3 regions of the Exiguobacterium sp. s70 genome follow, and region 1 is predicted to be linked to each of the others. Evidence: riboswitches for the same ligand, from Rfam matches in the RefSeq annotation. Region 1 holds a riboswitch; each other region holds the start of a gene.

Region 1 (10,687 bases):
GTGAACGTATCGAGCGTCGTCTGTTGAAATACTTTTGACTGCAGTCGTCCGAGTTTGGCGGTCGCGTACCAATCGATCTCCTTCACCGGTTCCCCTTCATACGGTTTCGACCCGATTAGTTGCAACGGATTTCGAAGCGGTGACGCCAAGAGCGGCCGGTCCCCGAGCGCTAACCGTTTCGTCCCGACCGGTGGATGCAACAGGAGCGATGGAAGGACGGTCCACTCTATATCGACCGGTCGTTCATATAAATACGTCCCGAGTCGGAACGGGAGCGTGACGGCGATGACGCATTCCTCGAACGTGGCTGGTCCGCGATACTCAGCGCGCACGACCAATTCGTGGCGGGCGCGACTGACATCGACCTCATAGTCGAGCACGTTCGGAAGGCGCTCATGCGCCGGAAAGCTTATTCCCGAGCTCGACTTCAGGCGAATCCGTAGCGGTAGTCCGAGCCGATCCAACTCGTCCACCCCATCGACCACTAACACGATCCGGCTCTCATCTCCGACAAACAGCAATTCTTCGTATTGCGTGAACCGGAGATCGATGTGCCGCTCGAGTTGTTGCCGCGTCCGCTCGAGCATCCAAATCGCACTCGCTACAATGAAGCATATGTAACCCAATCCGTATACGTACGGGAAGAACACGAGCATGGCTCCGCTCACGAGATATATAGGGAGGAGCCGGCGCTGCAACCAAGCGTGCGTGGACAGAATCATCCGTCAGCCCTCGACCGGCACGGGCACCGTGTCCAGAATGTGCGCGACGACGTTCGCTTTCGTCGACTTGATGCCGCCTTCGAGCGTCAAGCTGATGCGATGGGCGAGCACGTACGGCGCCACGGCTTTGACGTCTTCCGGGATGACGTACAGTCGGCCGGCCAAATAGGCATAGCTTTGACAAGCGCGGAGCAGCGCGATCGCGCCGCGTGGGCTGACTCCGACCTCGACGGACGCGTGTGCCCGGGTCGCATGGACGAGACCGAGCATATAGTCGAGGACATCGTCCTGAATCGCGACTTGTCTCGTCTCGGCCTGCGCTTCTTGCAGCGAGGCGAGTGACGTCACGGCCTCGATGTGTTTGCGGGTCTCGGTCAACACTTGCAACAACAGTTCTCGCTCTTCGGCGGCTTCCGGATAGCCGACCGGAATCGAGATGAGGAATCGGTCGAGCTGCGCGTCTGGGAGCGGGAACGTCCCGGCCGATTCAATCGGGTTCTGCGTCGCGATGACGAAGAACGGTTTCGGCATCGGATAAGTCTTCCCGCCGATTGAGACTTGTCGTTCTTCCATCGCTTCAAGCAGCGCGGACTGGGTGCGCGGGACGGCCCGGTTGATTTCATCAATCAGGACGATGTTCGCGAAAATCGGACCTTGCCGATGGTCAAAGCCTTGCGTCTGCATATTGAAGTAGTCGGTCCCGATGACGTCGGACGGGAGCAAATCGGCCGTAAATTGGATGCGCGAGAATGACCCGTCCAAACTGCCGGCGATCGCTTTGGCGAGCAACGTCTTCCCCGTGCCCGGAACGTCCTCAAGCAAGATGTGCCCTTCGGCGAGAAGGGCCGTGCAGCAGAGCCGGACGACCTCATCTTTTCCTAAATACACTTCATTCAACTGTTTAATGACTGCTTCGATTCCCATGTCGTTCCCCTCCGTTAGTATATGTCTTATTCGAAGTTTACCTGTTTATGGTAATATAGACAATAAATAGTCTGAACATTCTGGTAAGGAGGTAGAACATGAAGTGGTCGTCTCGATTTATCGGGTTCTTGATTGTGACAGCTTGTCTCGTTGTGATGTTTGTCTTTGTCAGCAAGGAGACGTTCAGTTGGTTTCAAACGATTAACACCTCATCTCCAGTTAGCGTGACCGAGATGGGCAGAGAAGAAGATGAGAATCCTCCACCAAAAGATGGTATTGATTTAGGTTCGACCGATGAGCCTGGAAAAGCTGGAGAACGGCAAGAGAAGCAAGACATGCTCAAATTCAAATTTGGTAGCGGGAATGGTGATGCCCCCGGCGGACTCGGCACATTGTTCGCCTTCCTCGCCGCCATCGGGTTGACCGTCTATGGCGTGCATCGATGGCTGCGTCGTCGACGGTGGGAAAGATTCACGTTCTCGTCTAGGCCGGATGCTCCGGTGCCACTGTCCCTCAACGCGGACGCCTCGATCGAGGCACAGACGTTCCCGCTGCTCACGAATATCGAACTGAGAGATTGGCTCATCACGTTCAACGCCTCACTCGCCCCTGAGCTAAAGCTTCAGACGAATGAGACGCTCATCGACTGGTTCGAGCGCATCGAACTGACGGACATCGACGCCTCGCTCTATCATCTGATTCGCTATGGGGCCGCATCCGAGCATGACATCCCGGTCGAGCAGCAACAAAGGTTTCACGAGGCACTCGACCGCTACTTACAGCGACACCCCTGAACGAGAAAGTACCCAGGTTCTCACAAAGACGTAAACGTGCTACGCTCATTGATAATAGGGAAAAAATGTAACTTTCTTAGGAGGTTTGATTAATGAGACGCCTAGGCTTGCTCGGATTCAGTGTGTTCTTGCTTACCGGATGCACGGATCCAGTCGAGAAACCAATCGTCCCGGCTGATACAAACGAGCCATCGTCCGAAGAAATCACCACATGGACGCGCGAAGACTTCAAGGACGTGTTCGACCAATACGAAAAAGTCCCGCCGCTCTTGAAGGCCCTCGAGAACGATGGAATCACCCCGTTCCGCGAGACGTTCGAGCACGTCGTCATCGCCGGCGACGGCATCCATCATACATACGCCGATATCCATCCGTTCAAACTCGATGACGGCACATACGCCACCGTCTATGAGAGTGAAAATGGAGACATCGCCAACGGTTCCGAATCGGTCGCGCCGCTGTTTTGGCAAGAAGCGTCGTTCCTTCAATTCGTCGAAGAGATTGAGAAACGAAAATACGGAACGAGTGCCCCCCCGACGGACGTCGTTTTGACACAAGACGAGTTCCAGGCGCTCTATAACCGCCACGCCTATACGTCCGCGCTCATCGTCGAGCTCGACGAATGGGGCGTACAAGTGGCGCGCGACCCGCTCAAAGATGTCATCATCGCTGGGAACGGGGTCAAGGAAGTGAAAGCCGACTTGATCGTCTTTGAAGTCGAGGGTGGCTACGCAATCGTCTACGACCGAGACGGTGAGATTTTCAAAGGTCCGGAGTCGATTGCTCCGCTGTTTTGGAGCGAGACGGATTATGAAAACCTACTCGAGAAACATGAATGACTTATCGGAAGCGTCGTTTCAAGTCCCGGTACTCGAGTAGCAAATTGAGCCATTGCGCCGGCTTATCGCTCGACTCAGCTACATCGTACCGGTATCTCGTCACATACACATGCCACGACAAGGCACGATAGACGCAACCGAGCTCCTCGGCGATCAGTAGATGACGCCAAAGTACGTCCTTGGGTGCGACGCCGCTCCACGCTTCCAAGTAAACCGTACGCATCGTTTGAATCTGTTTATACCAGGCAACCTCGTCTTCTTCCGGCAATAAGTCGTACAGCGCGTTCCAAAACACGCGCACGCTGAAAAACGGATGCGTGACGGTCGCGTCGCCCCAGTCGAGGATACACAAATCATTCGTCCGTTCCCGCCAGAAGATGTTGCCGCCGTGCAAATCACCGTGCTCAAGACTCATCGGCATCCCGGTCGCCAGCTCATCGCACATGGCAATCAATTCATCTTGAAGCGCGAGCACGGCCTCGGCTTTGTATTGCTCGAGCCCGGCGCAGAGCTCAGGTAAATACGTGCGAATTTCGCCCTTCAACTTGGCCGGTCGGCGGTCCGGGATGCCGTAAGACAAGTAGGTCTCGATCTGGTCGATCTCCTGTCGCTGCAGCTGTGCGTATTGACGCAACGCCGCTTCGTATCGACTCACGTCCGGTCGTTCACGTAACGCGTCTCCGCCGATGTCTCGCATGAGCAACCAGTTCCGGGCTGAATCGATGGCGATGACGTCAGGCACGAAATCAGGATACCGCTCGGCAAGAAACGCCGACAATCCGGCCTCGCCGCGGCTGATATCGGTCACCGCTTTGGCGTAGTAACGTTCCTCATTGAGCGCGCCAACAAGCAAGTACGTCAAATCGGTATCTTTGATCACGTGCCACCTCGCATTCGGCACGTTTGCCTCAATCCATCGTTCGAACCGTTCACGAAACGCTCGGTCACGCCATGGAATTGCCTGACTCATCCTGTTCACCCTTTCTTTCATCATCTCCTAGGAGGAAACGATATGGACGTTGTGTATTACTCATACCCGGTCGATGCCATCTTGTATATGTATTTAGGGGCGACGGCCGTCGTCAGTGTCCTCATCGGGCTACTCGTCTGGCGTCTGTTCAAGCGCCGGGACATCGGCTTTTGGACAACGCTTGTCATCAGCTTCATCGGGCTGTCGTTCGCGCTCGTCTGGTTTCAAAACGCTTCCGTCGCCGTGTTCATGGGGACACTCCCATGGTTAATCAATCTCGTCTTCTCCCTTTTGTTATACGGCCTGTTCGTCGGCACAATCTATGTCACGTTCCGACCAAGAAAGCTCGACCGCATCAAATGACGGTATGCTATACTTAACGTAATAAACGACCACTAGGGGAGCCTTCGGGCTGAGACGGCATGCGCCGGACCCTTCGAACCTGATCTGGCTCATACCAGCGTAGGGAAGTGGTGTGGGATTCGTCTGTCTTTCCACGCCACTTTTCCACTTGGAGAAGTGGCGTTTTCATTTCGAAAGGAGACTTATTCATGCGAATTCAACAACTCACTTGGATGGCGATGCTCGTCGCCATCGCCGTCATCGGTTCTCTGTTCATCTCGATTCCGACCGGTGTCGCCCGTGCTTATCCGATTCAACATATGGTGAACGTTATCGCCGCCGTCACCGTCGGACCGATCGGGGCCGTGCTCGTCGCGTTCGTGACCGGACTCGTCCGTGTCATGACCGGTACTGGATCGCTCCTCGCGTTCCCTGGTGGTATGATTGGCGCACTGCTCGCCGGTATCTTTTATATGAGGACGAACCGCGTAGCCTTCGCCGCATGTGGTGAAGTCATCGGGACCGGCCTTATCGCTTCGCTCGTCGCCGTCCCGTATGCCAAGTTATTGATGGGGAGCGAGTTCGGGGCGCTGTTCTTCTTCCCAGCTTTCCTTGCTTCGAGTGTGACGGGGGCCGTGCTCGGCTGGATTGTTTTGGCTCGGGTCAAGCAATTGCGACCGCTCACGGCGAAGCGATAAATACTTCCCTCCCACCGATAGTAAATGGTAAAATCAGGATATCAGATATTAGGAGGTAATTTCTTGAATCGATTGACGCTATTATTGGCGGCTACCGCCTGCCTGTTCATGTCTGGTCTGTTGTACACACTTGAACGGATTGCCACGTATACACGGTGGAACGCTCAAATCGCAACGGGTACATTCTCGAGCGAGCCGATGTTCGTCGATGTTCTGCTCCAAAACGTGTTCATCTCGATTTTCGGAGTGGCTGCTATCGTTCTCTTTTTCAAAGCGGGCAGTGCTGTTCAAGGCTCAACGACGACGAAAACAGGGACGGCCGACTTATGACGGCTGTCCCTGTTTGACGTGATACACCCAAATCTCTTCCCCGTTCGCCTCATCAATCAGGCCACTGTCGACGAATCCCCCCTTCGCATAGAACCGTTTCGACGGTTCGTTCATCGGATGCAGACTGAGGATGAGGTCATCGACATCGAAGCGTTCTTGCATCCACTGAATCGTAAGTTGTAAACATGTTGAACCGATGCCTTTCCCTTGCTCTGTCACATCGATCATAAATCGATCGAGCCAGATGTAACGCTCCACCTTGTTCTCGGCCCCAATCATCATGAAGCCGACGGGATGCTCATCGCGACAAAGCGCATAGCACTGCCACGCATATTTGACATCGGTTTCCATCTCGCGAAGCGATTCGGCGTTTGTTTCGATAAAGCGAGCTTGGTCAGAAGCGACGGTCAAGGCGACAACAGCCTCCCGGTTCGTGTCATCGACAAGTTGAATCGTCAGCGTATCGGCAGCCATCGGCGCACCTCTTCCATGTCCAGTCCGCGCTTCGGCAAAATATAGGCGCTGACCGAGGAGTTGTATAGATACACATAATCGTCCTCCTCGACGACTTCCTTGATTCCTGCCCATGACACACGCGTCTCGCCGAACTCATTTAAATCGCGCAGACCAGTCTCCTCCAAATCCATCGTGTGGGGGCCAATCATGCCTTCGTTGCTGCGTTCGTCGATGAGACGCCGCGTCTGCTTCTGGACATGCTGTTCAAAGTATTTCGGATAATACAGGAACCAAAGAATACTCGCGACCCCGTATATGCCATATAGCCACCAGTCCGTCTCTTGGAGCCACGTCGCCAGCACGAAAGCAGCGCCTAAAAAGATAAGTGGTCCGATGATTCGCTGTAAGAGGATCATCCGCTTTCCTGTTTTCGAACGTTTAATATGGCTCAAGTTGAACCGGATATAGTCGTCTTCTGTCAATTCGTATTGGATTTTCATCATCATTCCCTCCTCGGTGTCCTATACGTCTCACGTGAAGAAAAGTTCCGTTCAGAACGTTGATTGGATAAACTAAAAGAAAGGAGTGACATCATGAAACAAATCCACCATCTCTGCATCCAAACGCCCGACTATGAGGCATCCAAACGATTTTATGAGGCGCTCGGCTTCGAGCTCGTTCAGGAGTCGCCCGACTTTCATACGCGCGCGTTCAATAGCTGGCTTAAACTCGGTGATTTTTATATCGAGCTCCAAACGGCGAAAGTCGATGAGACGTTGTCACCGTATTCGAAGCATGTGGCCGGCCCGGTCCACTTCGCGCTTTATGTCGATGACCTCGAAGCGGAAGTGAGACGGCTAGAATCACTTGGCGTGACGTTCCTACCAAAGCACGGCGGGAACATCTACTTCGTCGTTGACGGTCATTTGAGTAAATTAAAAGCCCCGGAAGGCACGATTATCGAGCTCCGGGACACGTTTGTCATCAAGTGAGGCGCTGCCTCGCTTTTTTTATTGCCAAAATCGCACACCCTCATGTTTTTCGCCGTCTTCGAACAGGTACATGACAGAGAACACACTTTGTCCGTAACGTTTGGAGGCCTTTCATGAAATATCTCGATTATTGGAGTTACTTATCGCTCTCCCTCGCCAAGCTGTTCCTATTCAGTCTGTTGACGGCGAGCGCGTTCGACCTGCGCTTTTTGTTCATCAATCTAGCGACCATCTTGATGATGACGAGTTGGGCGCTACTCATAAAACAACAGACGCGCCGCTGGATTTTGTTCGCGTCGCTGTTTCTGCACAGCACGCTCCTCATCTCGGACGTCTGGTACTACCGCTATTTCGGTAACTTGCTGTCGGCCGCCCTACTGTCTGATATCGGCCAGATGGGAGACGTCGGGGGCGGCTTTCTGACACTGATTCAAGCGCCCGACTTCATCTTGTTCACGGACTTGCTCGTCTACGCGGCTGTCCTCCTCTATATGAAGCGACACCCCATCACGGAACCGAAACGTCTCGGTCGCCGTTTGGCGGTCGCCGGTTTTCTTGTCGGCTTCATCGTCTTTACCGTCCCTACCGTCGTTCATTACGCCGAAACAGATCACCGGAAAAGCTCGATTTCGAACATGCGCGAGTATTATCAGCTCGGCTTTTGGGGCTATCACGGCCTCGATGCATTCCGCGGCATTCAGGACGCCCTTCATCTCGGTGACGACCTGACAGAACGGGAGCGCAACCAAATCGAAGCGTTAGCGACCGAACCAGTTGAGACCACAGCCGATACGAACGTCATCGTCGTCCAACTCGAGTCGTTCCAAGCGTCCGTAATCGGCCAGACGGTTAACGGTCAAGAACTGACACCGAATCTGAATGCGCTCCGCGACGAGATGCTGTATTTCCCGAATTTTTATCATCAGACGCACGAGGGACGGACGTCTGATGCGGAATTCACCGTCAACGCCTCGCTCTATCCCGTCAAATCAGGTTCGGTGTATACGCAGTATGCGACGAACACGTTTGACGCCTTGCCTGAGCAGTTACGACGAGCCGGCTATGATACGGCCGCGATGCATGCGTTCGACAAGGAGTTTTGGAATCGTGCCAACTTCTATGAGCTGATTGGCTACAACCACTTCTTCCACCAAGACGATTATCCGGCCAATCCGGTCATCGGTATGGCCGTCGGCGACAAGGAGTTCCTGACGACATCGGTCGACCACTTGGACACGTTGGAAGAGCCGTTCTATTCCTTCATGGTCGCGTTGACGAGCCATACGCCGTATGAGATTCCGGACGAGGAGAAACGGTTGGATCTATCGGAATACGAGGACCCGCTCCTCCAAGACTATTATCATACCGTCCACTACACCGATGCCGCCGTCGGTCTCATGATTGAACGACTGAAAGCCAACGGAACGTGGGACGACGCCTTGGTCGTCTTTTATGGCGACCACGACAGCGGATTGACCGCTGCCGGTGACGAGATGGCTATAAAAGCAGATGCCGACTCCACGGTCGATTTGTTCCAGCTTGACCGCTCCGTCCCGTTATTCATCAAACCGGCCGGACTTGAACGAGGTCAGACGGTGAAGGTGAGCGGCGGTCAAGTCGATTTGGCCCCGACCATCCTCGATTTGCTCGGGATGACACCGACGTACATGCTTGGAAATTCGCTCCTCGACGACGAGCCCAATTTGACCGTGTTCCGGAACGGCTCGTTCCGCTACGACGACCTCTATTTTGTCCCGGATTTGACAGAGCCAGTCGGTGGCGGCATGTGTTATTCGGTCGAGACCGGTGATGACTTACCGCTTCAAGCATGTGAACCATACATTGACGAGGCCGCCGAACAGCTTCGCTTATCCGATACAATGATTGAGAAGGACGCCCTGTCCGACTTCACACCAAACGACAAACAAGCCGCCCCGAAATAATCGGGACGGCTTGTTTTGTTAGTAGACGTTTCGTAACGCGGCGACATCGATTTTCTTCATCGGCAAGAACGCTTGCGTCACTCGCGCCAGCTGCTCCTTTGTACCGGTCGTCAGCATCTCTTCCATCTCCCACGGCACGATTTGCCAGGAGACACCATACCGGTCTTGGAGCCAGCCGCACTGTTCCGCTTCCGGGACGGCCGACAGCTTGGCCCAGTAGTCGTCAATCTCGGCTTGCGACTCACAAAACGCAATCAGCGACTGCATCTCGTTGAAGGCGAATTGATGATTTTCCACGCTGTCCATGGCGACGAACTCACGTCCGGACAAGACGAAGCGGGCGTAATTGAGCTTCCCTTCCAACTCCGGGCCGTCTGTCGCCTCGTAACGGATCATATGGTCTTCCAGCACGTACGAATCCGGGAAGATGGAAATCCAGTCGTTCATCGCCGCCTCAGCACGGCCGAATACGTCCCCGACGAACAAAAAGCATGGGGTCACCGTCTGAATGTCCATCCCGCCGCTATGCATGATTTGCCAGGAGACTCCGTATTTGTCTTTCAACCAGCCGTAGCGCTCGCTGAAATCATACGTGTCGAGCGGCATGAGCACCTCTGCCCCATCCATAAGTTCGTTCCACAGCGTCTCCACTTCTTCCGACGTCGGGAACGTGACCATGTATGAGATGGACGGGTTGCGTTCCTTCAGCGGACCAGCACCAAGCAGTTGAAAGAACTGTCCCGCCAGCGAGACGGTCACAATCGTCGTCTCACCTGATGGCGTATCCGTCAGTTTCGTCGTATAGTCGACGAATGAATCGGGAAACTTCGACACATACCACTCCGCAATCGCCTCAACGTCGCCTTCGAACCAAATGCATGGGATAATCGGTTGGGTAATCATAGTCTTTTCTCCTTTCAGACCTCGTGGAGACGATACACCTCACGAACTGCGAGCAACGTCTCTGCCGCCTTCCGATACGCCTGATAGTGAGATGAGTTGATGTGCGCGTTGAGCGCCGTCTCGTCTCGATACTTCTCATAGAACACGAACGTGCCCGGGGCGTCGATTGACTCATGGAGCACATACGTCAAACACCCGTCTTCTTGTCTCGACGGGGGGATGACCTCATCGAGCGCTTGCCGTAACGCCTCTTCTTTCCCTGGATGTGCCTTCAAAATAGCGGTAATCGTAATTTCCATACGCGATTCCTCCTTTTAATCATCTGTTCGTTCATCTGTTCCCTAAACGAAACGAATCTATCCCAAAAGCGGGCATCTCGATTGAGACGCCCGCTTGCGATTATTTCTTGTGTTTCGGTTTGAACGGCCACCATACTCCGTCCCCGAACGATACCGTGATCGCAGGGATGAGCAGCGGCAACACAATCAATCCGTATAACAACAGTCCGGTGATAACGATCGTCGCAATCTGGACGAGACTGAGCACGCCAGACGGAATCATCGCCCCGAACGTACCGGCAAGAATGACGGCCGCGGTCATGATGACCGTCCCCATCTTCGTCATCGAATGGACGAGCGCGTCGCGCACCGTCATCCCGTTAATCGACTCCTCGCGGAACCGGTCGAGCAGGAAAATCGAATAGTCGATGCCAAGCGCGATCAACATGACGAATCCGAAGAACGGAACGGCCCAACTGATGCCGTCATAGCCGAG
Region 2 (10,687 bases), on a different contig from region 1:
AGAAAGAGAGGATGAATCCGATGCGAAGTGGAGAACGAATCAACGATCGTTATCGGATCGAACAGCAAATCGGCAGCGGCGGCATGGCAAATGTCTACCGGGCTCACGATGAGATTTTAAACCGAACCGTCGCCATCAAGGTGTTGCGATCTGAATTCTCGCATAACGAACAATTTATACGCCGGTTCGAACGGGAAGCCCACGCGGCGACTAGTCTGAACCATCCGAATATCGTCGCCATCTACGACGTCGGAGACGAGCGTGACATCTATTACATCGTCATGGAACACGTCGATGGGATGACGCTCAAACAATATTTGCAAGAAGAGTACATATCTGTCGACGAGGCGCTTCGCATCATGGGACAGATTTGTGATGCCATCGACCATGCCCATGCGAATCGAATCATTCATCGGGACATCAAACCGCAAAACATGATGATCGATCAGAGCGGCAACGTCAAAGTGACGGACTTTGGGATTGCGGTGGCCATGTCGAACGCGACGCTGACCCATACGATGTCAGTGCTCGGCTCGGTCCATTACTTTTCTCCAGAACAGGCGCGCGGAAAGTTCGCCGATGAGAAGTCAGATATTTATTCACTCGGTGCCGTCCTGTATGAACTCGTGACCGGACGCGTTCCGTTCATCGGCGAGACGCCAGTCGCCGTCGCACTTCAACATTTGCAAGACGACCCGATTCGACCGATGGATTTGAACCCGAACATCCCGCAAGCGCTTGAGAACTGCATCATGCAGGCGCTGGCGAAATCACCGGGCGCCCGTCACACATCGGTCGCCGCCTTTAAGAAGGATTGCATGACGGCGCTCGACCCGGAACGTGCGAACGAACCGAAACGCCTCAGTACGGAACAGGACGCATTCGATCAGACGCTCGTCATGTCACCGGTCGTCCCGGACGAACCGAACGTCAAAGAGACACCGGAACAACCGGTCGCACCGAGCGAACCTGAGACAGTGAAATCGAAGCCGAAACGGAAGAAGAAGTGGTGGCTTTGGCTCCTACTCCTCTTCTTGTTGATTGGCGGCGGAATCGGGGCATATGTCATCGCCGATGAGATGTCCCGTGCCGTCGTGCCAGACGTCGTCGGGATGACGAACGACGAAGCGACGACCGAACTCGAAACAGCCGGTTTTGTCGTCGAAGCGACAGAGCGGGCGAGCGATAACATCGCCGCTGGCGACGTCATTTCGCAGACACCGCAAGCCGGTCGGAAACCGAAACGCGGAACGACCGTGACGATTGTCGTGTCGGCCGGGAAAGAGACGGTCGCGATGCCGGACGTCGAAGGATTGTCTCAGTCGGCGGCCGAGCGGACGCTCAAAGACCTCGACTTTGCGGATATCGAAATTCAATCCGAGGCGTCGGAGACGGTCGATAGCGGCGATGTCATCTCCCAGTCGATTGCTCCGGACAACGAGGTCGTCCCGTCTGAAGAGACGGTGACGCTCGTCGTCTCGACCGGTAGCAATAAAGTCGAACTCGCCAATTTAGCCGGGTATACGTTTGAGGAAGCGACGACGTACGCCGAACAGAATAGCTTGAAAATCGTCAAACGAGACGAGTATTCAACGAGCGTGCCCGCCAACCAAATCATTCGTCAGTTACCGACGGCCGGAACAGCCGTCGACCCGGGGACGGAATTGACCGTCATCGTGTCGCAAGGGGTCGAACCGACCGACGTCTCGATTGAACGGGAAGTCAACGTCGAAATCGATCCGCCTGCTGAAGGCGAAGAACCTGTGGCACTCGAGGTCGTCATTCGGACGGTAGACGCCCGTGGCGAAGTCGAAGTGTTGCGTGATAAGATAACGGAGACGACGACTTACTCGTATACGCTCGTCATTGCACCGGACGAAGTCGGAACCGCGACGATCGAAGTCGACGGGGAAGTCGTCCGGACGGATACGGTGACGTACGCACAAGCAAAAGATTCACAATGAAGAGGTGGCGCGCGCGTCGCCTCTTTTTCTAAGGAGGTCATAGGATGAAAGGTACGATTATTCGATTACAAGGCGGGTTTTATGATGTCATGACGGAAGAGAAACAAGAGATCCGTTGTCGCGCCCGCGGCAATTTCCGCAACCGGAACATCTCGCCGGTCGTCGGCGACGATGTCGATATTCAAGACCAAGGGGACGGCACAGGCTATATCTTGGCCGTCGATGAGCGGTCGAACCATCTCGTCCGCCCGCCGATCGCTAACATCGATCAAGCGTTCTTGCTGTTCTCGGTCAAGGAACCGGCATTCTCGTTCCATCTGCTCGACCGTTTCCTCGTCTTAATCGAATCGAAGCAAGTCCATCCGATTATTGTCTTAACGAAAATGGACTTGTTGACGGAGTCGGAACTCGAAACGATTCAAGCGGCAGCGGCCTTATATCGGTCAATCGGCTATGAGGTCATCGAGACGTCGACGGAGACCGGGTCGGGGATTGAACAAATTCGTGGGTCGTTTAAAGAGAAGACGAGCGTGTTTGCCGGACAGACCGGAGTCGGCAAGAGTTCGCTCTTGAACGCGGTCGCGCCGGAACTAGAACTCGCGACCGGGAAAATCTCGAAGTCGCTCGGCCGAGGCAAGCACACGACGCGTCACGTCACGCTCATCACGCTCGCTGACGGGCTCGTCGCTGACACGCCTGGTTTCTCAAGCCTCGAGTTCCCAGAAGAACTCGAAGTCGAGGAGATGCGCTGGTGCTTCCCTGAGTTCGTCGAGCGGCACGACGACTGTAAGTTCCGAGGCTGTGCCCATTTGAACGAACCGGGTTGTGCCGTCAAAGCGGCCGTCGAGGCGGGAGAAATCGCTTCCACCCGTTATGAGAATTATGTTACGTTTATGGCAGAGTTAAACGATAGACAACGGAGGTACTGACATGATTAAAATTGCACCCTCGATTTTAGCGGCGGACTTCGCCAACCTAGAGGCAGAAGTGAAGGCGGTCCAAGAGGCCGGCGCGGATTATATCCATTTTGACGTCATGGACGGTCAATTCGTCCCGAACATCTCGATCGGTCTCCCGGTGCTCGCGAGCTTACGGAAGAAGTCGGACATGGTGTTAGACGTCCACTTGATGATCGACCAACCGGAGCGCTTCGTCGAAGACTTCATCAAGGCGGGAGCGGACATCGTCACCGTCCACGTCGAAGCGACGAACCATTTGCATCGCGTGCTTCAACAAATTAAGGCGGCCGGAGCCAAGTGTGGCGTCGTTCTCAACCCGCATACGCCGCTGTCATTGATTGAACACGTGCTCGGTGACGTCGACATGGTACTTCTCATGACGGTGAACCCTGGCTTTGGGGGTCAGAAGTTCATCGAATCGGTCGTGCCGAAAATCGCGGCGTTGAACGAGATGCGCCAAGCGCGCCGTCTCGACTTTGAAATCGAGATTGACGGCGGCGTCAACGCGGAGACTGCGAAATTATGTATCGATGCCGGTGCTGACGTGCTCGTGGCCGGCTCGGCCATCTATAACGAGCCGAGCTATAAAGATGCAATCGATAGCATTCGCAACGCATCTCGTGTATAATCGTCCATAGAACAACAAATATTGTCGCAAGGGGTGTCACATTCTGTGGCTGAGAGGCATACGCTAACCCTTTGAACCTGTTCCGTTCACACGGACGTAGGGATGTGGCGAAAATGCACGTTGCTACTCGATAGCAGCATGGCGTTTACGTCATGCTGCTTTTTGTCGTTCGCTCATATTTTAAGGAGGGAAATAGATGAAACAACGTTTAAAATTACAGGCGCTCATTGAAATCTCATTGTTCGCCGCACTCGGTTTGATTTTTGATTTGCTCATCCCGTTCCGGATGCCGCAAGGCGGGTCAATCAGCTTGGCGATGTTGCCGATTTTCGTCATGGCGTATCGTCACGGTTTGAAAGGCGGACTTGCGACCGGTGCACTTGTCGGAACGCTGCAACTGCTGTTCGGGGCCTATATCTTCACGCCTGTCCAGTTCCTGCTCGACTACACGTTCGCTTACGGTGTCGTCGGGATGGCGGGACTGTTTGCTGGTCAAGTGAAACGAGCCGCCAAGGATGAGGCGAAAAAGACGCTCGTCGTTTATTTGGTGCTCGGCGCGCTCCTCGGTTCACTGCTTCGTTACGGCGCCCACGTCTTGTCGGGGATCGTCTTCTTCGCCGAATACGCGGAAGGTCCGGTCGTCGCCTACTCGTTCGCCTATAACATGACGTACATGCTCCCGTCCTTCCTCGTGTCGGCCGTCGTCCTCGTCCTCTTGTTCGTCTCGGCGCCGCGCTTCGCGACGCTCGCGACCCGGGACGTCCGCTAATGCGGGTGTTGATTGTGGCGGCCAGCCCGGAACCAATCTCGGGACTCCCGCGTGACGTCGATTACATCATCGGCGTCGATGGGGGGTACGAGACACTGTTGAACCACGGGCTGAACCCAGATCTCGTCGTCGGCGATTTCGACTCCTTCACGGGCGAAGTGCCGATCGACGCCGTCCGCTATCCATCTGAGAAAGATGTGACCGACCTCGAGATCGCTCTCGAGGCGGCACGGGGGCATAGCGCGACGGAGATGATTGTCTACGGTGCGCTCGGCGGCCGGCTCGATATGACGCTCAGCAATATCGGTCTGCTCGAGGCGTATCCGGAGATGCGTCTCGTCACGGCAGGGCAGACGGTACGACTCGTCGGGTCGGGACGCTATGAACTCCCGCGTCAAGACGGTCACTATTTGTCGCTCATCCCATGGAAGCAGGCGAACGTGACCATCCGCGGCGTCAAATATCCGCTCGACCGTCACGATGTCGTCAGCCATGAGGCGCTCACCATCTCGAACGAATGGGACGATGAAGCGGCGGATTTGATCGTGCACGAAGGCATGGTGCTCGTGCTGTATGTCAAAAAATGAACACAAAAAAATCCCATCGGCGAATGCCGCTGGGATTTATTTCGTTCGTGTATAAAAATTATACGCGTTCAACGAGACCTGATTTAAGAGCGCGAGCTGAAACCCAAACTCGTTTAGGTTTACCGTCAACGAGAATACGAACTTTTTGTACGTTTACACCCCAAGTGCGTTTTGTCTTGTTGAGTGCGTGCGAACGGTTGTTACCTGATTTAGGTGATTTACCTGTTACGTAGCATTTACGTGCCATGCGTTTCCCCTCCTTTTTTATGTGGGTTCGTCCTAATAGACACTCGTTTATATTAGCACGGGTTTTTTCACGATGCAACTAGAAAATCATAGGATGACAAGAAAAAAACTTGACATTACTGGAAAGGATTTTAATAATGAATGAGGGTTACGGCTACAATTGACCGAGTTTATGGAGCAGGTTCTTTTAATAACTAGGTACTTATTGTAGAATGTAGTGAAGGAATCATTCCGAATAAAGGAGGCTACTCCATATGGCAATTGAAATGAAGACAACATATGGCAATATTGACATCACGAACGACGTGGTCGCGACACTCGCAGGCGGTGCGGCGATGGAATGTTTCGGCGTTGTGGGAATGGCGTCTCAAGCTCAATTGAAAGACGGGATCGCAGAACTATTGAAACGTGAAAACTACGCCCGAGGCGTGGTCGTACGTCAAGATGGAGAAGACGTACATATCGACATGCACATCATTGTAAGCTACGGGACGAAAGTGTCGGAAGTCGCATACAACGTGCAAAGCCGTGTAAAATACACGCTCGGTGAAACTTTAGGATTAAACGTTTCGTCGGTAAACATATTCGTACAAGGCGTTCGTCTGACGAATGACTGACGAGAACGAAGGAGGATTTGGTGTGGGTTTAAAACGTTTAGATGGATTGGTGTTCGCGAACATGGTCGCGAACGGTGCAGCCAACTTGAGCCAGAATGCGGATTATGTAGATTCGCTTAACGTCTTCCCGGTGCCGGACGGCGACACGGGGACGAACATGAATTTGACGATGACATCGGGTGCGAAAGAAGTGGCCGCACTCAACTCGGCGAATATCGCTGACGTCTCATCGAAGTTTGCACGCGGTCTCTTGATGGGGGCACGTGGGAACTCGGGCGTTATTTTGAGCCAGTTGTTCCGTGGTTTCGGTAAAGCAATCGAAGGCAAGACAGAAGTGTCGACAGTCGATTTCGCCGAAGCGTTGAAACGTGGCGTCGATACGGCATACAAGGCGGTTATGAAACCGGTTGAAGGAACGATTTTGACGGTTGCTCGTGAAGCGGCCGACGAAGCGCTCCGTGCTTCAGAGTCGACGAGCGACTTCAACGAGTTCATGGAACTCGTGATTGTCGAAGCGAAAGCTTCACTCGAACGGACACCGGACTTATTGCCGGTCTTAAAAGAAGTCGGCGTCGTCGATTCAGGCGGCCAAGGCTTGCTCGTCATTTATGAAGGGTTCCTCGCAAGCCTCGAAGGCAAAGAACTTGAGAAACCACATGCACCGGTCATGGATGCGCTCATTGAAGCTGAACATCATGCCCACGCCGCGCAAGGATTCATGTCGACGGAAGACATCGAGTTCGGCTATTGCACGGAAATCATGGTCCGGTTCCAAGACGAGAAATTGAAGGACGCGCCGTTCAACGAGGACGCGTTCCGCAATGAATTGTCTGAAATCGGTGACTCGCTCCTCGTCGTCGCAGACGAAGAGTTGCTCAAAGTTCACGTTCACGTCGAGACGCCAGGTGACGTCATCACGAAAGGACAGCGTTACGGGGAACTCGTCGCTGTCAAAATCGAGAACATGCGTCAACAGCACTCGACCATCTTAGAAGAAGAGCATGGCGCCAACCAGCACGGCGTTCAAACGGCTGCTCCGACGGCTCCGAAGGCGAAAGCGCCGTTCGCGATCGTTACGGTCGCGATGGGCGAAGGGGTCAGCGAATTGTTCCGTTCACTCGGGGCGGCCCACGTCATCGAGGGCGGTCAGACGATGAACCCATCGACGGAAGATATCGTCAAGGCGATTGAAGCGGCCAACGCGGATCACGTCTTCATCTTCCCGAACAACTCGAACATCATCATGGCTGCTGAACAAGCGGCCTCGGTCGCACCTTGCGGCGTCTCGGTCATTCCGACGAAGACGGTGCCACAAGGACTCGCGGCAGCGATCGCCTTCAATCCGGAAGCGGATGTGGAAACGAACGAGAGCGTCATGAAGGCTGCGGCAAGCGCCGTCAAGTCTGGTCAAGTGACGTATGCGGTTCGTGATACGAGCATCGACGGTGTCGAGATTCGTAAAGACGACCACATGGCGATTGCCGAGAAGAAAATCGTCGCCTCATCGGCTTCGAGCCTCGAAGCGGCGAAAGCGCTTGTCGACGCGCTCGTGGATGCCGATGACGAAATCATCACGATTTTGACGGGCGAAGGTTCGTCAGCGGAAGACGTCGCAGCACTCTCGGCGTATATCGAGTCGAAGAACGACGAGATTGAAATCGAGGTTCATGACGGGAAACAACCGCTCTACTCCTACATTTTTAGTGTGGAATAAGCTGTAACTCAGCCCTACCTTCTGTATAATGAAGGTAGGGTTTTTTTGAAAGGGGGAAATGCGATGAAATATCGCAGTGTGTTTGATATCATCGGTCCGGTCATGGTCGGTCCTTCGAGTTCGCATACGGCCGGAGCCGCGCGCATCGGCCTCATGGCTGGGAAGTTGTTCGGGCGTACGCCACGGCTCGCGCACATCACGTTTTATGGGTCGTTCGCCGATACGTATCGGGGGCACGGTACCGATGTCGCCATCGTCGGCGGCATCATGGGCTTCGATACGTTCGATTTGCGCATCCCGCAAGCACTCGATATCGCCAAAGAGCGCGGCATCGAGGTCGTCTTTGAGACGAGCGATGCGTTGACAGACCATCCGAACACGGCCCGGGTCCACCTCGAGGACGAGGATGGAACGTTCGAAATCGTCGGGATTTCAATCGGCGGCGGGACGATCGAGATTACCGAGTTGAACGGATTCCCGCTCAAACTGTCAGGCGGTGGTCCGGCACTCGTCGTGTTGCACCATGATCGCTTCGGGGCGATCGCGGCCGTGACCGGCATCTTGGCCCGGCATGAGTTGAATATTGGGCATATGGAAGTGAGTCGTCACGAGAAAGGCAAGCAAGCGCTTATGGCGATTGAGATTGATGAACATCTGTCAAAAGACGTGTTAGCGGAAATTGAGCGGTTACCTCAAATCGAGCGGGTAGCCATCTTTGGGGAATAAGGAGAAACCAATATGTTTAAATCAGTAGAAGAATTAGTCAGAACGGCAACAGAGCGAGGCATTCCGATTTCAGAAGTGATGATCGAGCAAGAAGTGCACGTCAGACGCTCGACGCGGGAAGAAGTCGTCGGCATGATGGAGCGCAATCTAGAAGTGATGGAAGAAGCGGTCGCCCGGGCACTCGAAGGCGTGACGTCCGTGACGGGTCTCACGGGGAACGATGCCGTGCTCATGACCGACTATATCCGTTCCGGCAAATCGCTCGCCGGAGACTTGATTTTAGATGCGGTCGCAAAAGCGATCGGCACGAATGAAGTCAACGCGGCGATGGGACGCATCTGCGCGACCCCGACCGCCGGAAGCGCCGGTGTCGTACCGGGTACGTTGTTTGCGGTCAAAGAACGTCTGGAGATGGACCGTGACGCGATGGTCCGCTACTTGTTCACGTCAGGAGCGTTCGGCTTCGTCGTCGCCAACAACGCCTCGATTTCGGGAGCGGCTGGTGGTTGTCAGGCGGAAGTCGGATCAGCGACCGGGATGGCCGCCGCGGCCATCGTCGAAGCGGCCGGCGGGACGCCGGAACAATCGGCGACGGCGTTTGCAATCGCACTGAAAAACATGCTCGGTCTCGTCTGTGATCCAGTAGCTGGGCTCGTCGAGGTACCGTGCGTCAAACGGAACGCGATGGGCGGGGCGAACGCCATCGTTGCGGCCGATATGGCACTCGCCGGAATCACGTCCCGCATCCCTTGCGACGAGGTCATTTCCGCGATGCATGAGATTGGTCAGATGATGCCGACCGCGTTGAAAGAGACAGCGCGTGGTGGTCTCGCCAATACGCCGACGGCACGCCGTCTCGAACGAAACATCTTTGGAGAGAAAGAAAATGTCCAGAAGTGAGGCGTTGACGACGCTGAAAGGGGTCGGGCCAGAGATGGCCAAAAAATTAGAGACGATGGGTCTCGAACGAATCGAGGACGTGCTGGAGCACGTCCCGTTTCGTTATGAAAATTATAATAGCGGCACGGTGACGACGGCCATTCACGGCGACCTCGTCAAATGGAGCGGCACCGTACAGGCGGCACCGCTCGTACGCTATTACAGCAAAGGCAAGAACCGGCTCCAATTCCGCTTGTTGCTCGAGGAGCGCTACGTCGTCCACGTGACGATGTTCAACCGGGCCTTTTATAAAGACAAGCTCGCGCTCGGCTCCACGGTGACGGTCAAAGGGAAATGGGATATGAACCGGATGACGATCAGTGCGACCGACCTCGAGTTCGGTGAGCTCTCCGATGGGTTGCAACCGATTTATTCGCTCCGGGCCGGACTGACCCAAAAGAATTTCGGACGCATCGTCAAACTCGCATTCGAACAGACGACCTCGTTCGAGAATCGCCTGCCCGAATCGATTCGGCAACGTTATCGTCTCGAGGACCGGGAGACGATGTTGAAAGGGATGCATTTCCCTGATTCGGTCGAGACGTATAAACAGGCACGCCGAAGTTACGTCTATGAAGAGTGTCTGCTCTATCAATTGAAACTCCAGGCGTTCCGTAAGATGGAGCGGGCGGGGAAAGGGCGCGCGCTCACGCTCGACAAGCAGCGGTTGAACGAGTTCGTCAAACAGCTCGCGTTCCCGTTGACAGGGGCACAGACACGTGTCATCCGGGAGATTGTCGGCGACTTAGAAAAGCCAGAACGGATGAATCGGTTGTTACAAGGGGATGTCGGGAGCGGAAAGACAGTCGTTGCCGCGATCGCCTTGTATGCGACGGTGTGCGCCGGCTATCAAGGGGCGCTCATGGTCCCGACGGAGATTTTGGCCGAACAGCATCTCGCCTCGTTGCAGGCGCTGTTCGAACCTTACGGCATGCGCGTCGGGCTACTGACGAGTTCGGTCAAAGGCAAGGCTAGGAACGAATTGCTCCAGGCGATTAAAGACGGCGACGTCGATATCATCGTCGGGACGCACGCCTTGATTCAAGGGCCGGTCGAGTTTTCGCGTCTGCATCTGGCCATCACCGATGAGCAACACCGGTTCGGGGTCGAACAGCGGAAAATGCTCCGTGACAAGGCGGAACTCGCCGACGTGCTCTATATGACAGCGACGCCGATTCCACGGACGCTCGCCATCAGCGCTTTCGGGGAGATGGACGTCTCGACGATTGATGAGATGCCGGCCGGGCGGAAGCCGATTGAGACGTATTGGGCCAAGACCGATCAAATTGACCGGGTCCATGCGATGGTGAACCGTGAGCTCGCCCTCGGACGTCAAGCGTATGTCATCGCGCCGCTCATCGAGGAATCGGACACGCTCGAAGTCGAGAGCGCGACCGCGCTCTACGACATGTTACGGGAGCGCTTCCCGAATTATGCGGTCGGTCTCATGCACGGTAAACTGTCGAGCACCGAGAAAGACGAGGTCATGAAGGCTTTCGCTAGCAACGCCCTCCAAATCCTCGTCTCGACGACGGTCG
Region 3 (10,687 bases), on a different contig from region 1:
GACAAATCTGGGACTCGCTCTATATCGACCGAGTCAAACACATCGAGGAGATCTCGGTACGGGCCGAGGTACGTGAGGCGCTCGCCGCCGAATACGTCATCTCGACGCAAGACCTGTTCGTCAAACAAGAAGCGGGCGACGGTACGGTCAAATTTTTACTTAAATTGCATGATGGACACTATATCGAGACGGTGCTCATGCGTCACAAATACGGACGTTCGGTCTGTGTGACGACGCAAGTCGGCTGCAACATCGGCTGTAGCTTCTGTGCGAGCGGTCTCTTGAAGAAGACGCGCGATTTGACGGCCGGCGAAGTCGTCGAACAGATCATGACCGTGCAACATTATTTGGACGAGGTCGGGGAAGGTGCCCGCGTCAGTCATATCGTCGTCATGGGAATCGGGGAACCGTTCGATAACTTCGATAACTTGGTCGATTTCCTCCGTGTCGTCAAAGACGAACGCGGACTCGCCATCGCACCGCGTAAAATCAACGTGTCGACGAGCGGTCTCGCCGACAAGATTTACAAATTCGCGGACCTCGATCTTCGCATCAATTTGGCGCTGTCACTCCACGCCCCGAACGATGCGTTGCGGACGCAAATCATGAAAATCAACCGGGCGTTCCCGCTCGACAAGCTCATGCCGGCCATCCGTTATTACGTCGAGAAGACGAACAAACGCATCACGTTCGAATATATTCTCTTATCGAAAGTGAACGATTTGCCGGAGCACGCCGAGGAACTCGCCGACTTGATTGACGATATTAAAGACAAGTCATACGTCAACTTGATTCCGTACAATCCGGTCAACGAGCATATTCAGTATGAGCGGAGCACGTCTGAGGACATCATGGCGTTTTATGACGTCTTGAAGAAGCGGGGCATCAATACCGGTGTCCGTCTCGAGCACGGGACTGATATCGATGCGGCCTGTGGCCAGTTGCGCAGCAAGCATATGAATGTCGAAGGCGCAAAATGACAGAGACTCCTTGAATCTCATGATTCAAGGAGTTTTTTTGTCTTCTGCCCTAGAAGGATGCCGGCCCGGTTCAATATTTTTCTTCCGAGCGGTTGCTATTTTGGGAAATGTTGAATAGAGATTGCCCCCTCAGGGAATAGTCACTTGAAATCAATGTAGAGAGTGGAGGCAATTCAATGGAGACAGTAAACGCTGCGTTATGGATTCGAGTTCGAAATACGCTTGGGGAAGGCCCGTGTTGGGATGCGGAACTGAAACGCTTCTATTGGGTCGATATCGAGGGACATACACTTTGGTGGTACGATGAGAAGGAAGATGAATTGTCGTCGTTCGATATGGGACAACAGATCGGGTTCGCGGTCCCGAAAGTGACGGACGGCGTCGTCGTCGGCTTGAAAGACGGGATTTATGAGTGGGACGAGACGTCAAAAGAGCTCGATAAAATCGTCGAACTCGACGACCCGGAAGGAAAGCTCCGCTTCAATGACGGCAAAGCCGACCCGTACGGACGCATCTTCGCCGGCACGCTCCATCTTGAAGACGAGGCGGAACAAGCGACGCTATACCGCCTGAATCGCGACGGCACGACCGAGGTCATGTTGAGCGAGTTGACATTATCGAACGGACTGACATGGTCACCCGACCATTCGACGTTCTATCATATCGATACACCGACCGAGACGGTCCGTAAATACGCCTTTGACTTGAAGACGGGGACGCTCGGCGAAGGGGAGGCTATCATCGATTTTACCGTCGAGGAAGGATTCCCGGACGGCATGACGTCCGATGAGGAAGGGTTCTTATGGATTGCACACTTTGCCGGCGGCCGTGTCTCGCGCTGGAACCCGAAGACGGGTGAAAAAGTGCTCGAAGTGCTCGTGCCGGCCCCGAACGTCACGTCGTGTTGTTTTGTCGGCGACGACTTGAACCAACTCGCCATCACGACGGCTCGTGAAGGGATGGATGACGAGGCACTCAAAGCCCATCCGGACGCAGGGTCGGTCTTTAAAATTGATACAGACGTGAAAGGGATGCCGCTCTATCGGTTTGGACGATAAGGAGGTAAAGAGATGGTGAAGCGATTGCTCGTTCGTGCAGGCATCGGTTTGGCACTCGCGGCAGTGGCCCGGGTCGGGATCCAAAAACTATTGGATGCGAACCGGGAAGACGACCACACGTATTTGAATCCGCGCTGGGATGAGGCCCCGAGTGTCGATGCCGATAAGGATGAGGATGAGGTCGGTCTGACGCAGCTCGATTCGATTTATCGGGCCGAGTGGCAAGCGAACACGTATCCCCGCTCCGAGGCGGAACGCAAGGCGTTGGAAGAATAGGGAAAGGAACACGTCCGGGAACGGGCGTGTTTTTTTTTCTTGACAAGACAAAGGTGACCCGTCATTATCTAAAAAGTAATGATTACGATTTAGGAGTGGGGATATATGAAACGAATTCCAATCACGGTGCTGTCCGGTTATTTAGGGAGCGGCAAGACAACGTTGATGAATCATCTGTTGAACAATCGGTCCGGCAAGAAATATGCGGTCATCGTCAACGACATGAGCGAGTTGAACATCGACGAACGATTGATCGAGCAGAACGGTTTCTCGCGGACGGACGAAAAATTGGTCGAGCTATCGAACGGCTGCATCTGTTGCACGCTCCGTGAAGACCTGCTCGAAGCGGTGCAGGAGATCACGAACGACCGTGAGCTCGACGGGATTATCATCGAGTCATCTGGCATCTCAGAACCGATTCCAGTCGCCCAAACGTTTACATACGCCGATGACGCCCTTGGCATCGACTTGACGAGCCGTGTCTATATCGATGCGATGGTGACGGTCGTCGATGCGTATCGGTTCTTGAAAGATTTCAATTCGGGCGAGTCGCTCCATGAACGCAAGCAGGCCATCGATGAGACGGACGTCCGCGAAGTCGTCGACCTGCTCGTCGACCAAATCGAGTTCGCGGACATCATCGTCTTGAACAAGGCGGACCGCGTGACCGAGACGGAACTCGGTGAGATGGCCGGGCTGTTGAATGCGCTCAATCCAACCGCCAAACTGTTGACGTCAGTTTACGCGAATGTGGAATTGACGGAGCTGTTGGACGTCAATCTGTTCGATTTCGAGGAGGCGATGCACGCCGCCGGCTGGATTCAAGAACTAGAGGCCGAGACACACACACCAGAGACGGAGGAATACGGCATCAGTTCGTTCGTCTATCGCCGCCGCCGTCCGTTTCATCCGGAGCGGCTCCACGCCTGGATCGAGGCGTTCCCGGATCAAGTCGTCCGCGCCAAAGGTTTCTTATGGATCGCCTCCCGGAACGACATCGCTTGCCTGTTCTCGCAAGCGGGGTACGCCTCGACGCTCGAACACGCGGGACGTTGGCTCGCGACGCTGCCGGAGGAAGAGCGGAGTCTCATGTTCACGGCAGAACCTGAGCTCGCCGCCGACTACGTCGAGCCGTACGGGGACCGTCAGACGGAGCTCGTCTTGATCGGGCAGCGGATGGAGCGTGCGGTCATCGAGGCCGGACTCGACGCGTGTTTGTTGACGGATGAGGAGATGGCGCTCGATTGGACGACGTTGCAGGACACGCTTCCGGGGAACGGTATCGTGACTTTCACATAAACCGTTTACAAATTCGGAGCGGTCGTCTATACTTCTCGTTGCATAGATAACCGCATACATTGGACTACACTAGGGGTGCTTCGGCTGAGATGTGAGCATGACTCCAATCCCTTATGACTCGATCCGGGTAATACCGGCGTGAGGAAGTGTGGCACTTTTTCTAATGGATTATTACATTGGACGAGTGGCCGCATTCTCATGGATGCGGCTTTTTTGTGTACATACAATAAGGGGGAATAGAACATGAACAACCAATGTGGTACGAGTCCGATCGTCGGATTCCGCTTTACGCTGAGTCCAATGACATCTGATTTTGTGAGTGTCATCAAAGGGGCATTGAAAGAGACGAACTTGCAAAACGTTTGGCGGCATACCGATGACGTCTCGACGGTCATCCGGGGACGCAGTCAGCATGTGTTCGACGTGGCCAAAGCCGTCTTGTCACATGCAACGAAGACCGGGGAACATGTGTCGATGAGCGGGACGTTCTCGGTCGGGTGCCCAGGCGACACGGCAGGAGACAATCTGCTCGACGTGACGACTGATCCTGTGAATGGTCCGGTATCGACCCAGTACGTCTCTTCCCAGTTCGCCCTCTATCCGCTCGGGGACGCGAAGTATATGGACATCATCTACGAAGAAATTGCCTTTGCGAAAGAGCGTGGCGTTTTCAATGACTCGATGCATTACGCCTCGGGTATTCACGGCGACATCGAACCGGTGTTTTCATTTTACGAGGCGACGTTCGACCGCGTCCGTGCGAAGACGAGCCACGTCGTCATGACGGTCACGTTCAGCGTGAACAGCCCGTCACACGAGGGACAGCAGCATGCTTAAGTCGTGGAAGTTAAAAGAAATCGTCTTGTTGGCCATTTTATCGGTCGTGTTCGCTGTCGTCTATTTGGCGTTCGTACATGTCGGGAATCTATGGGCTGGCTTGATTGGACCGATCGCGTACGAATGGATTTTTGGGATTTGGTTCATCGTCTCGATTATTGCGGCTTATATCATCCGCCGACCTGGCGCCGCATTCTTGTCCGAAGTGCTTGCGGCGACGATTGAGATGATGATTGGTAACGCGATTGGACCTCGTATTATTTTAGTCGGGATCATTCAAGGACTTGGTGCTGAAGCGGCGTTTGCGGTCACGAGCTACAAGCGATATGACCTTTGGGTGCTCATGCTGGCCGGATTTGGTGCAGCTGCGACTAGTTTCGCGTATACGTACGTCATGGGTGGACTCGCTGCCCTCAGTCCGACATACGTGGCGACGATGTTCGCGTTACGAGCGACGAGCGGGATGCTCATTGCCGGTCTGGGAGGTAAGATTTTAAGCGACTTGTTGCTTCGGACGGGTGCGCTCGAAGGGTATGCCATCGCGCGTCAGGGACGTGTGCATGGTTGAGGCAGAACAGCTGTCATTCCGCTATCCGGAAAAACAGAGCAAAGTATTGACGGACATCACGCTTCAATTAACTGCTGGGAGGACTCTCATCACAGGGGCGAGCGGGTCGGGGAAATCGACATTGTTCTCTTTGTTGAATCGTCTGTATCCAGAGAACTGCGATGGAATCGTGACGGGCAAACTATATTTGTTTGACCGCTCTTATGATACGTATGCAGCTGGTGAGGTGAATCGTCGTGTCGGAACGGTGTTTCAAGATCCTGACAGTCAGTTCGTCATGCAGACGGTCGAGGAGGAATTGATTTTCACACTCGAAAATTTTGCCGTGGCGAGGGACGAGATGATGACGCGTGTGGCCACGATTTTAGCGGAATTGCAGTTGACCGATTATCGTGACCGAGTCATTCATGACCTTTCAGGTGGAGAAAAGCAACAAATCGCTGTCGCCTGCGCCTTGATCGGGAAGCCAGAATGGCTACTGCTCGATGAGCCGCTCGCGCACCTTGATCCCGAGACATCAACCCGTTTCGTTCAGTGGCTCGACAACGTCGCACAGACGGTAAACGTTGTCGTCATCGAACATCGACCCTTCCTATGGGGCGGGTTCTTCGACAGAGAAGTGGAACTAGTGAACGGACGCATCAACTATGATGGACCGTTCGTTGCCCGCCCGGATTATACGTTCTCTCCGGTTGAGGTGACAAAAGGAGATGATTTTTTATTTCACGTACCGCAATTAAACAAAAAAACATTCAATTTAGCAGCGAGCAAGCTGACCGTCGCCGAGGGTGATCTCATTGCCGTACTCGGTCGAAACGGCAGTGGCAAATCGACTTGGCTCAAGAGCCTTGCCCGCGAACATCAAGAAGTCGGACTCGTCCCACAATCTCCGGCTCATCTGTTTATCACGAGTGATGTGTCACGTGAGCTCGCATATGGCCATAATCGTCCGATTGGGGACATCATGAACCGGCTCGGGCTTGGACCGTTTCGTAACGACCACCCACTCTCGCTTAGTCACGGGCAAAAACGAAGGCTCGCCATCGGCGTGATGATGCTCTCGAATAAACGGCTCATCGCGTTCGATGAACCGACTGCTGGACAAGATGAGGTATCGCTTCGTGCGCTTTATGAATTGATGGTTGAACGAATCAGGGCCGGCCAGGCGGTTCTGTTTGTGACACACGACCTTAGTTTCGCCCGAATCGCGAACACCTATTACTTGATGCATGAAGGTTACTTGAGTGGGCCATATGATGCATCGCTCTGGAATGAGACAGAGCTACTACAAGCTCACGGTTTATTGCTGGAGGAATCGTGATGACGTTTCAAGAGATGAACCCGACGATCAAATTTATGACCGTCACGTTGCTCATGTTCGGTCTCGCCTTTATGTACAATCCATGGACGCCGCTTGCGGTATTCATCGGAACGCTTATACTTCAAATTCTTTTTTCTAACGTGAACTGGAAGCGGTGGGGGCTATTCATGATTCCGTTTTTATTCACCGCGCTCGGGACATTGTGGACGACGCTCGTCTTTGGAAAAGAGACGGGCGGGGAGGTCATGTTCACGCTGTTCGGCGACGACGTCACCGTCGAGAATGTGATACTAGCAGCGACGCTCTCCTTACGGGTATTAGCATTCACCGCGTTGTCGCTCCTGTTCACACTGACGACGGATCCCAAACGGTTCGTCTACAGCTTGATGCAACAAGGGAAGTTGTCGCCTAAAATCGCTTACAGTGTCTTCGTCGGCTTTCGTTTCTTTCCGATTTTGAAGCATGAACTGATGCAGCTGTATGAAACGCATGCTTTGCGAGGCGTTCGTTTAGAGACGCGACTCGATCACATTCGGCACGTTCCGAATTTAATCATCCCGCTTCTGGCCGGATCAATCCGACAAGCGGAACGCATCGCGTTCTCGATGGAGGCACGCGGGTTCACGGGCGAACCACGAGCGACGTATGAAGTCGTCGCCATCACTCGGTACGACTTTTTGTTGGCGTCGCTCTTGATTGTATTGTTCGGAGTGAGCGTATGGATTGGCATATAAACGAAACAAGACGACTCACTCGGAGTCGTCTTGTTTCGTTTCTTTCACGATTCTAAACTTCGGTTTGACCGATTCGTTATTGAACGCCTCGAGCACCGTGTTCTCGTTGGCCATACGAATCTGTTGCGGCTCGCCTTTGGTCGTCGTACCGATACAGAACATATGAGCCTCGTGGTCGGCGAAAAGCGTCTTATACGGAGTCGCATGGTGCATCAAGCGTCCTGGAGAGCCCCAGCCGACGATCACCATCCCGCCGGTCGCCTCGACCTCGTCGAGCGTTTCCTCCACGTAATGAAAGTTGACCTCGTCAAGCTGTGACTCGACGTAAGGCAGATTGTCATTGATGGCGAGTGTCGGGACGAGACTGATGACGCGCATCTCACGGATCGGTTGATCGAGATGGTTACGCATGAGCATATACGCCCGCTGCGTGGTCGTGCCAGACAAAAAGGCATCACTCATCCGGGGTGAGTAGATGATGACGGCACAGATGACGCCGTCGACGACATCTGTGAATTCGTACGTTCGCATATATCGTTTTGTCTTGTCCTCATTGAAGACCGACTTGACGCGAATCGTCACTTCCTCGATATGGGTGTTCATAATGTTTCCTCACTTTTGCTCAAATAGTGCCAGGTCAGACCCAGCCGGCGAACCATTCCAAATAGCGAATCGTATAGCGGGCGACTTGTTGCGTCGCCGACGCCTTGTCATCTGGTAAATAAGACACGTCAGTTTGATATGACTCATAAAACGACATCACATCGTTGACATACTGCTCACTTCGGTTGTACTCGAAGATGGCGTTCCGAATCGAATCAGTCGAGTCTGCCGTCGTCCCACCGTGCTCACTCAAATAATATGCAGCCGTATGGGCCGAATCGACGAGACTGTGCGGGTCGGCCTGACCGTCATTGTTGCCGTCCCGTCCGAGACCGCCATACTGTTCGATGAGGGCGAGGTCTGTCAAATCGACTTCATCCTCGGGGACATCTCCTTTTTGGTCGTCGGTGTCGTACTGCCAACCAAGCCACGTCCGCGGCATGAATTGGAACGGACCGATCGCCCCGACCGATGAACGCATCGATGAGCTATGGGAGAAAATCGTCTCGACGCGATGGACCGCGGCGAGGAGTCGCCAATCGACGTCATAGGTCGCCGCCGCATCCTCATAAACGTCACGATGGACGGCGGGGATGCCATGATCCCCGTAATAGGCCCGGAAAAGGGCGTTGTTCACTTTATCATGTTGACCAAACCAGCCGATTGCGCCGAGGCACAGCACGATCACAAGCAAGAGACCGGTCAGTCGCAAAATCAATCGTTTCAAGATTCCGCCTCCTAGCTTTCTAGACAATACCCGAATAGTGTAGCATATAGCTAACAGGAAGGACAGGAGTGGATATCCATGCTCGAACAGGCCGTCTTTACCATCATTCTCGTGTATTTATTGATTGTCCAATTGTTCAACGCCCGGTTGATGAAACCGATGATTGAAACGCTCGGACGAAGCCGCGTGTACGATCAGACCATCAAATCGGCGTGGGGGCTCTGTTTGCTGTTGCTCGCCCTCGTCTTTTTGTTCCAGGTCCCGCCTGAAGCGGTCGGGCTCGGCTTCGCCCCGGCCGAGGGGGATTTGCGCGCCTGGCAGTTCTTCTTTTTGACGAGCGTCCTCATCTCCGCATTGATCGCGTTCTATCTGCTCGTGAAAACGTCTCCGGGTTTGCGGCGCCGGTTACGGCCATATTATGAGCTCGAGATTGAACGGTTGCTGTTGCCTCAGACGATTCAGGAGGCGAGAGCGTGGGGCGCCGTGTCTTGGACGGCTGGAGTGACCGAAGAGTTCATCTTCCGTGGCGTGCTGCTCTACACGGTCACATTGTGGGTGGACGTCTCGCCCCCGATGCTCGCCTTGATCGGCGGAGCGTTATTCGGGTTGGCCCACGCTTATCAAGGTGTCCGAGGCATCCTCGTGACCGGTCTCGTCGGGTGGGGGCTCGGTTATTTATATGTGGCGATGGGTATCCTCTGGCCGGTGATGGTCGTTCATGCCTTGCTCGATCTTATTGCTGGACCGATTCACGTCGTCGATTCAGAAACTGACTGACGGCCGCCTCATACGCGGGCTGGTCTTTCAAAATACAGTTCGTATGTTCCGCGCCGTGGATGAGGGCGATCTCATTTTTGCGGTTGAGCGCATTCATCTCGACGGACATCCAGGTCGGGACGAAATCGTCCTCTGTCCCATGGATGAACAAGACCGGCACATCGATTGCCGCGAGCGCTCGTTTCGGTCGGACTTGGTGCATCCGGAATCCGGCTCGCGTCCAAAGGAAGTAATTGATTCCCGGCAACAACAAATCACCAGGCAGTCGGTGTAAGACGTTCAACTGATGGCGCATGAGTTGTCTCATGTCATCGAACGGGCACTCGGCAATCAAAAAATCGACATCTGTCAATGGACCGGCCTGTAAAATCGAGGCGGCGCCCATCGACACGCCATGCAGCCCGACCTCGGAGACGGATTCATTAACCCGCAACCAGTCGACCCAATCCACGATGTCATGTTTCTCATGATAGCCGTACGAGGCGTACACGCCCTCGGATTCGCCGTGGGACCGCAAATCGACGGCGAGCAGATTGTAGCCGAGGCGATGGAACATCGCCAAATGCGGGGCCATGAAGCTGTGGGACGCCGTATAGCCGTGCACGAAGACGATCCACTTCGATGAGCCTTCGTTTCGGTAGACACGCCCATAGAGGCGATATCCGTCTTGCGAGCGGAGCGAGACGTGCTCAAACGGCACGTCGTGATAAAAGGATTGATCTTCCTTCGTGTAGGGGGCCAACAGCATCTCGGGCGTCTTGCGTTTCCCTCGTGTCATGCGTTTGAACGCATAGTAGCTGATGGCATAATAGCCAGTGAATAATGTTGCGAGTCCAACCTTCCATCTCTTCTGCATATGAACCGCTCCTTTCCCCATTATTGTACCCGAAAACGCGTTCCCAATTCACGCGCCATATGGATCATGGTGTGTTTTCAATGACGGAACGCCAAGGCTTATGTTAGATAAGACACATTGTGCCGAATAGAGTTGCCACATATGATGGTAGCGAATAGTCACCAAGTGGGAGGATATGAACCAATGGAGCGACAGGCGATGTATCAATTTTTACAGGCATGTTTGATGGGACAGACGGATTATACGACGACTGAGGGAGTGACGTTTTATCGCGCTCCGACGAGCGGGGAACGGCAACATGGAATCGTCTTGGACGTGTTAATTGACCGCTACTTATGTCGGCCTGGGCAGGCAATCGAATTATCGGTCCCGGACATCGCCGTTTCCATTGACGTGTCGGCCGATGAAATCGTCCGGTCCGTACTCGCACTCGCCCGCATCACTCTCGTCTCGCAACATATCGAGGAGAGATTGATTCGTGTCGTCTCGGCGGGCATCGATGAAGCGGGTCGATTGACGCTCGTCATCGGTTTCAACGCTTGGCTGACGCATCATTTGGGCCATCTATCGGGCGAGTGGGTCGAGCTGCCGGCTCGCGTGCACGCCATGTGACAAACCTTGAACAACAAAAAGGGAAGGCCGCGATGGACG

Evidence for each region. Region 1 has a riboswitch for thiamine pyrophosphate ahead of thiW (energy coupling factor transporter S component ThiW). Riboswitches for the same ligand answer to the same signal wherever they lie in the genome.
Region 2: another riboswitch for thiamine pyrophosphate. It lies ahead of thiT (energy-coupled thiamine transporter ThiT); the one in region 1 lies ahead of thiW (energy coupling factor transporter S component ThiW).
Region 3: another riboswitch for thiamine pyrophosphate. It lies ahead of KNP84_RS10785 (Ykof family thiamine-binding protein); the one in region 1 lies ahead of thiW (energy coupling factor transporter S component ThiW).

What each region holds. Positions count from the first base shown of each region.
Region 1 covers NZ_JACSLV010000006.1:10,487-21,173, reverse strand. Annotated here, with positions in the region: gene KNP84_RS12650 (DUF58 domain-containing protein) at 1-722, opposite strand, end outside; gene KNP84_RS12645 (AAA family ATPase) at 726-1,646, opposite strand; gene KNP84_RS12640 (hypothetical protein) at 1,745-2,440, shown strand; gene KNP84_RS12635 (hypothetical protein) at 2,533-3,279, shown strand; gene KNP84_RS12630 (aminoglycoside phosphotransferase family protein) at 3,281-4,249, opposite strand; gene KNP84_RS12625 (hypothetical protein) at 4,292-4,612, shown strand; TPP riboswitch at 4,637-4,735, shown strand; gene thiW (energy coupling factor transporter S component ThiW) at 4,801-5,289, shown strand; gene KNP84_RS12615 (hypothetical protein) at 5,353-5,619, shown strand; gene KNP84_RS12610 (GNAT family N-acetyltransferase) at 5,614-6,093, opposite strand; gene KNP84_RS12605 (YcxB family protein) at 6,075-6,575, opposite strand; gene KNP84_RS12600 (VOC family protein) at 6,669-7,067, shown strand; gene KNP84_RS12595 (LTA synthase family protein) at 7,181-9,010, shown strand; gene KNP84_RS12590 (VOC family protein) at 9,029-9,913, opposite strand; gene KNP84_RS12585 (putative quinol monooxygenase) at 9,928-10,212, opposite strand; gene KNP84_RS12580 (MMPL family transporter) at 10,313-10,687, opposite strand, start outside.
Region 2 covers NZ_JACSLV010000002.1:437,247-447,933, forward strand. Annotated here, with positions in the region: gene KNP84_RS06895 (Stp1/IreP family PP2C-type Ser/Thr phosphatase) at 1-15, shown strand, start outside; gene pknB (Stk1 family PASTA domain-containing Ser/Thr kinase) at 21-1,964, shown strand; gene rsgA (ribosome small subunit-dependent GTPase A) at 2,009-2,893, shown strand; gene rpe (ribulose-phosphate 3-epimerase) at 2,895-3,551, shown strand; TPP riboswitch at 3,571-3,671, shown strand; gene thiT (energy-coupled thiamine transporter ThiT) at 3,748-4,320, shown strand; gene KNP84_RS06920 (thiamine diphosphokinase) at 4,320-4,907, shown strand; gene rpmB (50S ribosomal protein L28) at 4,966-5,154, opposite strand; gene KNP84_RS06930 (Asp23/Gls24 family envelope stress response protein) at 5,408-5,770, shown strand; gene KNP84_RS06935 (DAK2 domain-containing protein) at 5,793-7,484, shown strand; gene sdaAB (L-serine ammonia-lyase, iron-sulfur-dependent subunit beta) at 7,548-8,210, shown strand; gene sdaAA (L-serine ammonia-lyase, iron-sulfur-dependent, subunit alpha) at 8,223-9,110, shown strand; gene recG (ATP-dependent DNA helicase RecG) at 9,097-10,687, shown strand, end outside.
Region 3 covers NZ_JACSLV010000004.1:107,394-118,080, forward strand. Annotated here, with positions in the region: gene rlmN (dual-specificity RNA methyltransferase RlmN) at 1-980, shown strand, start outside; gene KNP84_RS10770 (SMP-30/gluconolactonase/LRE family protein) at 1,157-2,038, shown strand; gene KNP84_RS10775 (hypothetical protein) at 2,051-2,314, shown strand; gene KNP84_RS10780 (GTP-binding protein) at 2,420-3,613, shown strand; TPP riboswitch at 3,675-3,775, shown strand; gene KNP84_RS10785 (Ykof family thiamine-binding protein) at 3,857-4,450, shown strand; gene KNP84_RS10790 (ECF transporter S component) at 4,443-5,018, shown strand; gene KNP84_RS10795 (ABC transporter ATP-binding protein) at 5,011-6,339, shown strand; gene KNP84_RS10800 (energy-coupling factor transporter transmembrane component T family protein) at 6,339-7,073, shown strand; gene KNP84_RS10805 (DUF1643 domain-containing protein) at 7,089-7,676, opposite strand; gene KNP84_RS10810 (lytic transglycosylase domain-containing protein) at 7,711-8,403, opposite strand; gene KNP84_RS10815 (CPBP family intramembrane glutamic endopeptidase) at 8,482-9,180, shown strand; gene KNP84_RS10820 (alpha/beta hydrolase) at 9,137-10,036, opposite strand; gene KNP84_RS10825 (hypothetical protein) at 10,220-10,648, shown strand.